DNA from 3 places in the Alcanivorax sp. NBRC 102024 genome. Region 3 is predicted to be linked to each of the others. Evidence: predicted binding sites of a transcription regulator. Region 3 holds the regulator's gene; each other region holds the start of a gene.
The links. Region 3 encodes PhoB, which activates phosphate uptake and scavenging genes when phosphate is short. Its sites were predicted from a motif close to TGTCATANNNNTGTCANA; they were not measured.

Region 1 (3,279 bases), on a different contig from region 3:
TGCTCCATCCCGGCGTGATCCTTGTTCTGCGCCGCGTCGTGTCCCATGGCTCCGCGATCCATTTTGCCGTGATCCATCTGGCCCATCATGTCAGCCATGGTCAACCACTCGACAGGATCCAACGCCGGCACCGGCGCGCTCAAACCGTCACCTACCGCCAGGGTGCCGCGCGCAAAACCGGTCCGCTCCATGCTTTGGGCAAAAATTGTGTGGGCCTCATCCTTCGGTTCCACCAGCACGTCGTAGGTCTCGCCCGGCCCAAATCGGAATTCATCGACCTCGACAGGCTCAATATTCTGCCCATCGGCCTGCACTACGGCCATCGTCAGGCCAGGAATGCGAACGTCGTAAAAACTGTTACTGGCTGCATTGATAAAACGCAAGCGCACGCGCTCACCGGGTGTGAACAAACCCGTCCAGTTGCCCGCTGGCGTTCGGCCGTTCATCAGATAGGTCAAGGTAGCGGCGGAAAGGTCGGCCAGATCGGTGGGATTCATGCGCATCTGATTCCACATCTGGCGTTTGTCCAGGGCACCGGAAAACCCCTGTGTGGAAACGTCGCGAAAGAAATCGCCAACCGTGGGCTGGTTGAAGTTGTAGACGTCACTCTGAACCTTTAGTTTGGCAAACACCGACATCGGATCCTCGTCGGTCCAGTCGGAGAGCTGCACCACGTAGTCGCGATCGGCGCGGATCCTATCTCCCTCACGGCTACCGCGGCCCTCGCGCGGCTCGACGATGAGGGCGCCATACATGCCGGTCATTTCCTGAAAACCGCTGTGGGAGTGATACCAGTAGGTGCCGCTCTGTTGCAGTTTGAAGCGGTAGACGAAGGTCTCGCCCGGTGCTATGCCCCGGAAGCTGATGCCGGGCACGCCGTCCATCTGAAAGGGCAGGATGATCCCGTGCCAGTGGATGGAAGTGGGGACCTTGAGCCGGTTGGTTACCCGGATGGTGACCTCATCCCCCTCACGCAACCTCAGGGTCGGTGCCGGAATGGAGCCGTTGATGGTGGTCGCCATACGGATCACGCCGGTAAAGTTGACCGGTGTTTCGGCGACGACCAGATCAATCGATTGGCCGCTCAGCACGGGCGCGGTACCGGTGTGTGTCTGGTTCTCCAGACGGCCCCCTGCGTGCAGCAGGGCTGGAAAGCTTGCCAGCACACCGCCAGCCACCAGCCCCTGTACGAAGTGACGGCGTGTCGCACTAAACGTTTTCATCAATGCTCCAATTCAGCGATATCGTTTTTCATAACCTTGCCCTCGATCACATCAACCGTGGCGAAGTGCTTGTTGATGATACTGTCGTTTTCGAGTCACGCCCGATCTGACAGGCCGGCAATAGCGACCGGAATGCCGACTGCATCAACATAAGTAATGCCTAGTGTAATCAAGTTAACTGCCCCCCCCTGTCAGCCAGATGACCCAAACATTACATTAATGTAATCTGTGTGTAATCTTGCTGTGGGGAATAACCCGTTAGGTTGAAACAAAATGTGGAGGGCGAGACATAGATGCGACTACTCGTGGTCGAGGACGAAATCAAAACAGGCGACTATTCGCGCCAAGGACTGGCTGAAGCTGGATTTCAGGTTAGTCTGGTGCGCAATGGTCTCGATGGCCACCATCTGGCGATGACCGAGTCCTTCGACTTGATCGTGCTGGATGTCATGCTGCCCGACGTGGATGGCTGGCGCATTGTGCAGTCGCTGCGTGAAGCGGGACGTCAGACGCCGGTGTTGTTTCTTAGTGCTCGTGACAGCGTGGATGACCGTGTCAAGGGATTGGAGCTGGGCGCCGATGATTATCTGGTAAAACCCTTCGCCTTTGCCGAGTTGCTGGCACGGGTGCGCACCCTGTTGCGCCGAGGCTCGGCATCACCCCTGTCGGATCAGCTCAGGGTGGCCGATCTTGTCCTAGATCTGCCTGGGCACCGGGTCACGCGCGCCGGCCGAAAAATCAATCTCAGCCACAAGGAATTCTGCCTGCTGGAACTGCTGGTGCGCCGTCAGGGTGAGGTGTTGCCGCGCTCGCTGATCGCCTCGCAGGTCTGGGACATGAATTTTGATTCCGACACCAACGTGATCGACGTGGCCATCCGTCGATTGCGCGCCAAAATCGACGACGACTTCGAGACCAGGCTGATCCACACGGTGCGTGGCATGGGTTACAAGCTCAATGTGGAAGCTGAAGATGATGGCGACTGAGCGGCGTCCGCTTTCGCTAACCGCCAGGGTCATGGTCTTTGTCGCGTTGGCCATCGGCATCAGCCTGGTATTGATCGGCAATCTGGTGCTCGGTGCCGTCGAGCGCCATTTCGCCGAGCAGGACGCGGACGAGTTGGTCGTGATCAACCAGGCGGTAGCGCAGACCCTGCAAAGGGTGGATGATCCGCTCCGGTTACCGGTGGCGTTGTCGCAGGCGGTGTCGGGACACCACGGTGTTTATTTTCAGGTGTGGAATGGCCGTGGCCAGTTGGTGTTCGCTACACCGGGGGCTGACTTCGCGCAGGCTATAGTAGCTTTTTCCCCCGTTAAGCGGATCCATGCCGATAACCTGGCTACTTGGCACTTTGACGGAAATGCCTATCGGGGTGTCGTCACACGGTTTGTCAGCGACAGCCGGGAATATCGCATTGCCACGGCGATCGGCATGGACTTCCACCTGCATTTTCTGCAAGGGTTTCGCCGCAGTCTCTGGATTATCATGTTGCTTACTGGCGGTGTGACTTTGCTAGCGGCGTGGTTTGGGGTACACCAGGGACACGCGCCTTTACGCGGTCTCTCGGACGAGATGCGCAGTATTCAGGCCGACCGATTGAATATGCGACTTGATTTTCGCAGCATGCCTCTGGAGCTACGGGACCTGGCCTCCGCCTTTAATCAGATGATTGAGCGACTGGAAGACAGCTTCACGCGGCTGTCGCATTTCTCGGCGGATATTGCCCACGAACTACGAACCCCGCTGACCAATCTCATCACCCAGACTCAAGTGGCGTTGGGCAGGGCCAGAACACTGGACGAATATCGTGAGCTCCTGTACTCCAATCTGGAAGAGCAAGAACGCCTGGCCAAGATGGTTAACGACATGCTCTGGCTGGCCAAGAGCGACCACGACCTGCTCAAACCGGTGCAGGTAACGCTGGATCTGGCCACCGAGGTCAGGGAGCTGTTCGACTTCTTCGGGGCGCTGGCGGAGGAAAAACATATCACCCTGTCTTTGGAGGGTCAGGCACCGGGGGTAATGGGTGATCGCGCCATGCTACGCAGGGCCATCT
Region 2 (3,279 bases), on a different contig from region 3:
TCTTCCAGATTGGAGTACAGAAGCTCACGATACTCCTCGGAGGCTCTGGCCTTTCCCAGCCCAACCTGGGTCTGGGTGATAAGATTGGTGAGCGGTGTCCGCAATTCGTGTGCGATGTCGGCCGAGAAATGCGATAGGCGAGTAAAGCTGTCTTCCAGCCGCCCGATCATGTGATTGAACGAGATTACCAGGCCCTGTAATTCCGATGGCACCGAGGCGGGGTCGAAGCGCACATGGAGTCGGTCGGCCTGGATGTCTCCCATCCTGTCGGATAGCCTGCGCAGGGGAGCATGGGCCTGATGAATGCCATACCAGGCGGCCAGAAGGGTAATAGCACCGGCTAGGGTCATGATAAGCCACAAAGCACGGCGAAAGCTTCGCAGAAACTCCAGGTGGAAGCCCATGTCAATCGCCGTAGTGATTGAGTAGCTTCGGCCCCCGACTTCAACGTCAGAGACTACACCCCGGAAGGTCTTATCGCCGTCCTGCCAGGTTTGCACGTTTTCTACGTTAATTTCGGAGGTGGGGGCGAGCGTGTCGGTTACTTGAGTCAGGTTGGCTCCTGGCATGCTGTAGATAATGTCGCCTTGCGCCTTTCGAACCTGGAAAAAGACACCGTGATGTCCGGATATGGCGTTGGCCAGGGCATCACTCTGTTGTGCGGAATCGTTGCCACCGTTCAGCAAGGTTTTGGCGACGGCTTGGGTCATCACCGCTAGTTCACCGGCATCCTGTTCGGCAAAGTGACGCTCAACGGCACTGAGGAGCAGACTTCCGATCAAGATGAGGCTGAGCCCAATCGCCAGTCCCACAAATATCATGACCCGGGCGGCCAGCGACAGTGGTGGCCGGTCAGTGATCTTCATCGTCGGTTTCCACGTCAAGCTTGTACCCCATGCCGCGCACTGTGTGAATCAGTCTGGGCTCGAAATCATCGTCAATTTTGGCCCTCAGCCGACGAATGGCCACATCGATCACGTTGGTGTCGGAATCGAAGTTCATGTCCCATACCTGGGAAGCAATGAGCGAACGAGGCAACACCTCACCACGCCGACGGACCAAAAGCTCCAGAAGGCAAAATTCTTTGTGGCTGAGATTGATCCTCTTTCCGGCGCGGGTAACGCGGTGTTTTGGTAGATCAAGGGACAGGTCGGCGATTTCCAGCTGTTCCGATAGGGTCGGTGTGGACGGCCGGCGCAGCAAGGTGCGTATTCGGGCCAGAAGTTCCGTAAAGGCAAACGGTTTTACGAGGTAATCGTCCGCTCCCAGCTCCAGGCCCTTAACACGATCATCTACCGCGTCGCGGGCGGTGAGAAACAGCACCGGCGTCTGGCGGCCAGCTTCGCGCAATGACTGCACGATGCGCCATCCGTCCACATCTGGCAGCATGACGTCCAGAACGATCAGCTCGAATGACTCCGTCATCGCCAAGTGGTGGCCGTCGAGCCCGTTGCGCGCCAGCTCGACCATAAAGCCGGCTTCGGTCAAGCCTTGGCGCAGATAGTCACCTGTCTTTACTTCGTCCTCTACCACCAGCAGTCGCATGAAGCACCTCTTCTGATCCGTATCGCGCGAGTGTAGCTGACTGTGTCCAACGACAAGGTTACACGAACATTACAAAAATGTAATGTTCGAGTCATCTGGCAGACAGGGCCTGTTTGTTAGTCTGAGACTCAGTTGCTGAAAAAACTGAATTGCCGTTCACCTTCGTTGTACTTGAGGAGTTACCCCATGACACACAAACCACTACTTTGGTTGACCACCCTGCCGGCGCTTCTGTTGGCCCTGTCAGTGCAGGCGCATGAACCTTCGGAGCATATGGAGGGGGACGAAAAACCGAACTGCTCGGAAATGAAGGAAATGGACCACTCCGAAATGGATATGGATGATCCGGTCATGCAGGCCATGATGAAGAAGTGCAAGCACCACATGGATAAGAGTGATGCCGACTCGAAGGAGTCCCAGCACAAGCACTCCGAGTCCGATGATGACGCGCCGCGTAAGTCCAATCACGACCACTAGAGCATGAAGGAGGGCACATGGCGGCCCCTGGGTTTTTGTCTTGCACCAAGTGCCTGGTCCTTGCACTCGTTTTCGCCATAGCGGCGGGCGGGGCGCTCATCTACTCGGGCTTGTATCCCGTCGGTGCGGATGATCGGCACACCCCTCTGACCTACTGGGCGCTGGAGACGCTGCGCGAGCGCTCGGTTGACCGGGCGTCGGACGAGATCGAGGTGCCAGCGGATCTGGATACGTCCGACCGCCTACTGGCGGGGGGTGCCGACTACAACGACATGTGTGCCGGTTGCCATCTCAAGCCGGGTAAGGCTCAGAGTGACTTCGCACTGGGCCTCAACCCCCAGCCACCGAATCTGACGCAACAGCATCAAGATGAAGAGGCCCTTGAGTCGCAGGCCCGAAAACGCTTTTGGGTTATTAAGCACGGTATCAAGGCATCGGGCATGCCGGCCTGGGGGCCGAACCATGATGACGAACGGATTTGGGATATGGTGGCCTTCTTGCGGCGTCTACCCGAGCTGTCGCCCGAGCAGTACCAAATCTTGACCACCCGGGGAGCCGATGACGCCAATCATCATTGACTTGGGTAATTGCGCCACGCTGGTCGCCGAAGTCAGAAGTTTTTTGCGAGAGACAAGCAGGTAACGAGATTAGAGGTTACATGATGGAAAAACCAGTAGAAGCGGGCCGTCGACGGTTTATCAAATCAGCGCTCGGGGCGGCATCGGCCCTCGCCATGGCGAGGATGGCACCGACCTGGGCGTCTCCTCTGGGGCGAAGCTATAGCGATGTCGTCAATGCGAATCCAGCGGTTGATCTGCATATTCGCCGGGCGGATATGAACATTGGTGGAAAGGTCGGCAGACCGATCACCATCAACGGCAGCATGCCCGGGCCGTTGATCAGGTTGAAAGAAGGACAGAGAGCTCGCCTGAACGTTACCAACTCGCTTGCTGATGACACCTCAATTCATTGGCACGGCATCATTCTGCCCGAGAACATGGATGGTGTGCCCGGCGTGAGCTTTCCCGGTATCAAGCCAGGAGAAACCTTTCAGTACGAATACGACGTTCAACAAAATGGAACCTATTGGTATCACAGCCACTCGGGACTGCAGGAGCAGTTGGGGCACCTGGGGCCACTGGTGATTGATCCGGCCGACGGCGATATAGGCGCGGACCGGGAGCATGTGATCATCCTGAGCGACTGGACTTTTGAAGACCCTCACGAGGTATTCCGCAACCTGACCGTCGCGGAGGG
Region 3 (3,279 bases):
GCTTTACATAAAATCCTAGGAACCTCTTGTTCGAATGTCAAGCATACTTGACGCCTTCTGAAGCAACGACCGGTAAGATCACGCTACCGCCAAACCATGCGGGCCGCGATTCATGATCTCTTCTTGCGCGGCGGCGCGTTATCGGCGATCTCGATTGGCTACCCATTCGATTCGCGCCTTGAAACTTTCCACTTTCAACTTGAAACTTACCCCCGCCCCTGACAACCGGATGTCCCATGTTTGCCTTCGTTGAACAACGCTACCCGTCGCTCTGGCCCTACATTCAGTTGATGCGGCTGGACCGCCCCATCGGCACCTTGTTGCTGTTGTGGCCGACCCTGTGGGCGGTGTGGATTGCCGGGAACGGTACGCCCAGCCTGAAGACCGTGGTGATCTTCATTCTCGGGGTGATCATCATGCGTGCCGCTGGCTGCGTGATTAACGACTTTGCCGACCGGGATTTCGACGGCGATGTGGAACGCACCAAAGGCCGTCCGCTGGCCACCGGTGCTATCAGCGCCAAGAAAGCCCTGGCGTTGTTTTGCGGGCTGGGGCTGCTGGCCTTTGTGCTGGTGCTGTTTCTCAATGAACTGACGTTCTGGCTGTCCTTCGGCGGGCTGGGGCTGGCGGTGCTGTACCCCTTTACCAAGCGCTTCACCTTTATGCCGCAACTGTTTCTCGGCGCCGCCTTCAGCTGGGCCATTCCCATGGCCTTTGCCGCCGAAACCGGTGCCGTGCCGGAAATCGCCTGGCTGCTTTACGTGGCCAACCTGGTGTGGACCGTGGCCTACGACACCGAATACGCCATGTGCGACCGGGAAGACGACCTGAAACTGGGCATCAAGAGCACCGCCATCCTGTTCGGCGATGCGGACCGCTTGATGATCGCCATCCTCCAGGGGCTGACTCTGCTGGCCCTGATCATGGTGGGGCAACGGCTGGACTTTTCCTGGCCCTGGTTCCTGGGTCTGGCCGGCATGTCCCTGAGTTTCCTGTTCCAGCACAGCCTGATCCGTTACCGGGAACGCTGGCCCAGCTTCCACGCTTTTCTCAATAACCACTGGGCCGGGGCGTGTGTGTTTGTCGGGTTGTATTTCCAGTACTTCTAGCCGCGAGTTGAAAGTGGCGAGTTCCGAAAACCGGACAACCCCGTCTCGATTGTCCGGTTTTTCGTCACGCGCGACTCGTACCTCGTAACGCTTCCCCCCCTTGCTTTTTCGCCCGTTTCCGCCCAATTTGTCATACAGATGTCACAAAAAAGCAATCTAATAGGGCAACACAGACAGACAGGCAAGGAAGGAAAGCCATGTCCCGTAACCGTATTCTGATTGTTGACGACGAACCCGCCATTCGGGAAATGGTGGCCGTTGCGCTGGAGCTGGCCGATTTTGATGTGCTGGAGGCGGAAAACGCCCAGCGAGGCCACGAAATTATTGTCGATGAACGCCCGGATCTGGTGTTGCTGGACTGGATGCTGCCGTCGGTTACCGGTATCGAGCTGGCCCGCCGCCTCAAGCGTGATGAGACCACCAACGAAATCCCCATCATCATGCTTACCGCCAAGAGCGAAGAGGACAACAAGATCCAGGGGCTGGATGTGGGCGCCGACGACTACATCACCAAGCCGTTTTCCACCCGCGAACTGATCTCCCGCATCAAGGCCGTGCTGCGGCGTGCTTCCAGCACCGCGGCAGACAAGGCCATCGAAGTGGAAGGCCTGTGCCTGGATCCGGTGAGCCATCGCATCAGCGCCGACGATGAGCCGGTGGACATGGGGCCCACGGAGTACCGTCTGCTGGAATTCTTCATGAGCCACCAGGAGCGGGCCTATTCGCGGACCCAGCTGCTGGATCAGGTGTGGGGCGCCAATGTCTATGTGGAAGACCGCACCATCGATGTGCATATCCGCCGGCTGCGCAAGGCCCTGTCCCCCTTCGGCTACGACCGCTTTATCCAGACAGTCCGCGGCACTGGCTACCGTTTTTCGGTAAAATCCGCCAAGGCAAGCTGAAGCGATCCGGTCCGCATGGCGCGTTGCGCGCAATCCCCAGAGGTGATGCAATGCGGATCGGTGACGGTGAATGCACCCACGTAGCCGCAACGGGGCGGTGGAAGCGAGATCATGAAAGCCAGTCTGGCCAAGGAAGTAAATCGCATAGTCGGCTTGATCCTGCTGTCCGTTGCGGCAGCGCTGGCAGTGGGCCACATCTGGCCACTGGTGGTCGGTCTGCTGGGCTACATCATCTGGAGCACCCGGCAGCTGTTTGGTCTGTACAGCTGGCTGGTGCGCGATGACCACACCGAACCCCCGGACAGCATCGGGCTGTGGGGGGAGTTCTACACCCGCCTTGAGCACCTTTTCCAGAAAGAACGCCGCGCCCAGGAAAATCTGCAGGGCATCATTCACCGTGCCCAGCAATCGGTGAATGCCCTGGAAGATGTGGTCATTCTGATTGACCAGCACGGCTACCTGGAATACTGGAACCAGGCTGCGGAACGCTACATGGGGTTCAACGCCCGCCAGGATCTGGGCCAGCCGCTGACCAACCTGGTGCGCCATCCGAAATTCACCGAATACCTGAGCAAGGGGGATTTCCGCGAGGCGCTGGAGATTCCCTCGCCGGTGGACGACAACCGCATCCTGCAATTTCGCATTACCGAATTTGGGGTGGGCGAGCAGTTGATGATGGCCAGGGATGTCACCCGGATCCATCATCTGGAACAGATGCGCAAGGATTTCGTGGCCAACGTGAGCCACGAACTGAAAACCCCACTGACCGTGCTCAAGGGCTACCTGGAAACCCTGCTGGACACGGTGCCGGAGGAACAGTCCCGGTTACGGCGGGCCCTCACCCAGATGGACAACCAGTCCAACCGTATGGAAGCCCTGGTCTCGGACCTGCTGTTGCTGGCACGGCTGGAGGGCACCAATGCGGACAATCTCAGCCAGGCGGTCCCTGTCCACGGCATGCTCAAGCGCATGCGCGAAAATGCCCTGGCGATCAGCGCCGACAAGGGCCACAGCATTGAGCTGGACGTGCCCGAAGAAGCCCGCCTGATTGCCAACCCGGCGGAGCTGGAGAGCGCCTTCGGCAATCTGATCACCAATGCGGTCAAGTACACCCCCGCCGGTGGCCAGATCCGTATTCACTGGTGGCAGGATGAGCGTGGCGCACACCTGGCGGTGAGTGATAACGGTGTCGGCATCGACCCGGCGCATATCCCGCGTCTCACCGAACGCTTCTACCGCCCGGACAACAGCCGCGTCACCGAGACCGG

Region 1: the regulator PhoB is predicted to act here: its motif matches at 1,444-1,461, upstream of A0251_RS14540 (heavy metal response regulator transcription factor).
Region 2: the regulator PhoB is predicted to act here: its motif matches at 1,602-1,619, upstream of A0251_RS09445 (heavy metal response regulator transcription factor).

What each region holds. Positions count from the first base shown of each region.
Region 1 is NZ_BDAS01000010.1:104,450-107,728, reverse strand. Features, by position in the region: gene A0251_RS14545 (copper resistance system multicopper oxidase) at 1-1,223, opposite strand, end outside; gene A0251_RS14540 (heavy metal response regulator transcription factor) at 1,517-2,209, shown strand; gene A0251_RS14535 (heavy metal sensor histidine kinase) at 2,181-3,279, shown strand, end outside.
Region 2 is NZ_BDAS01000005.1:4,751-8,029, forward strand. Features, by position in the region: gene A0251_RS09440 (heavy metal sensor histidine kinase) at 1-866, opposite strand, end outside; gene A0251_RS09445 (heavy metal response regulator transcription factor) at 853-1,545, opposite strand; gene A0251_RS09450 (hypothetical protein) at 1,732-2,022, shown strand; gene A0251_RS09455 (cytochrome c) at 2,040-2,600, shown strand; gene A0251_RS09460 (copper resistance system multicopper oxidase) at 2,684-3,279, shown strand, end outside.
Region 3 is NZ_BDAS01000001.1:461,389-464,667, reverse strand. Features, by position in the region: gene ubiA (4-hydroxybenzoate octaprenyltransferase) at 237-1,109, shown strand; gene phoB (phosphate regulon transcriptional regulator PhoB) at 1,307-2,011, shown strand; gene phoR (phosphate regulon sensor histidine kinase PhoR) at 2,123-3,279, shown strand, end outside.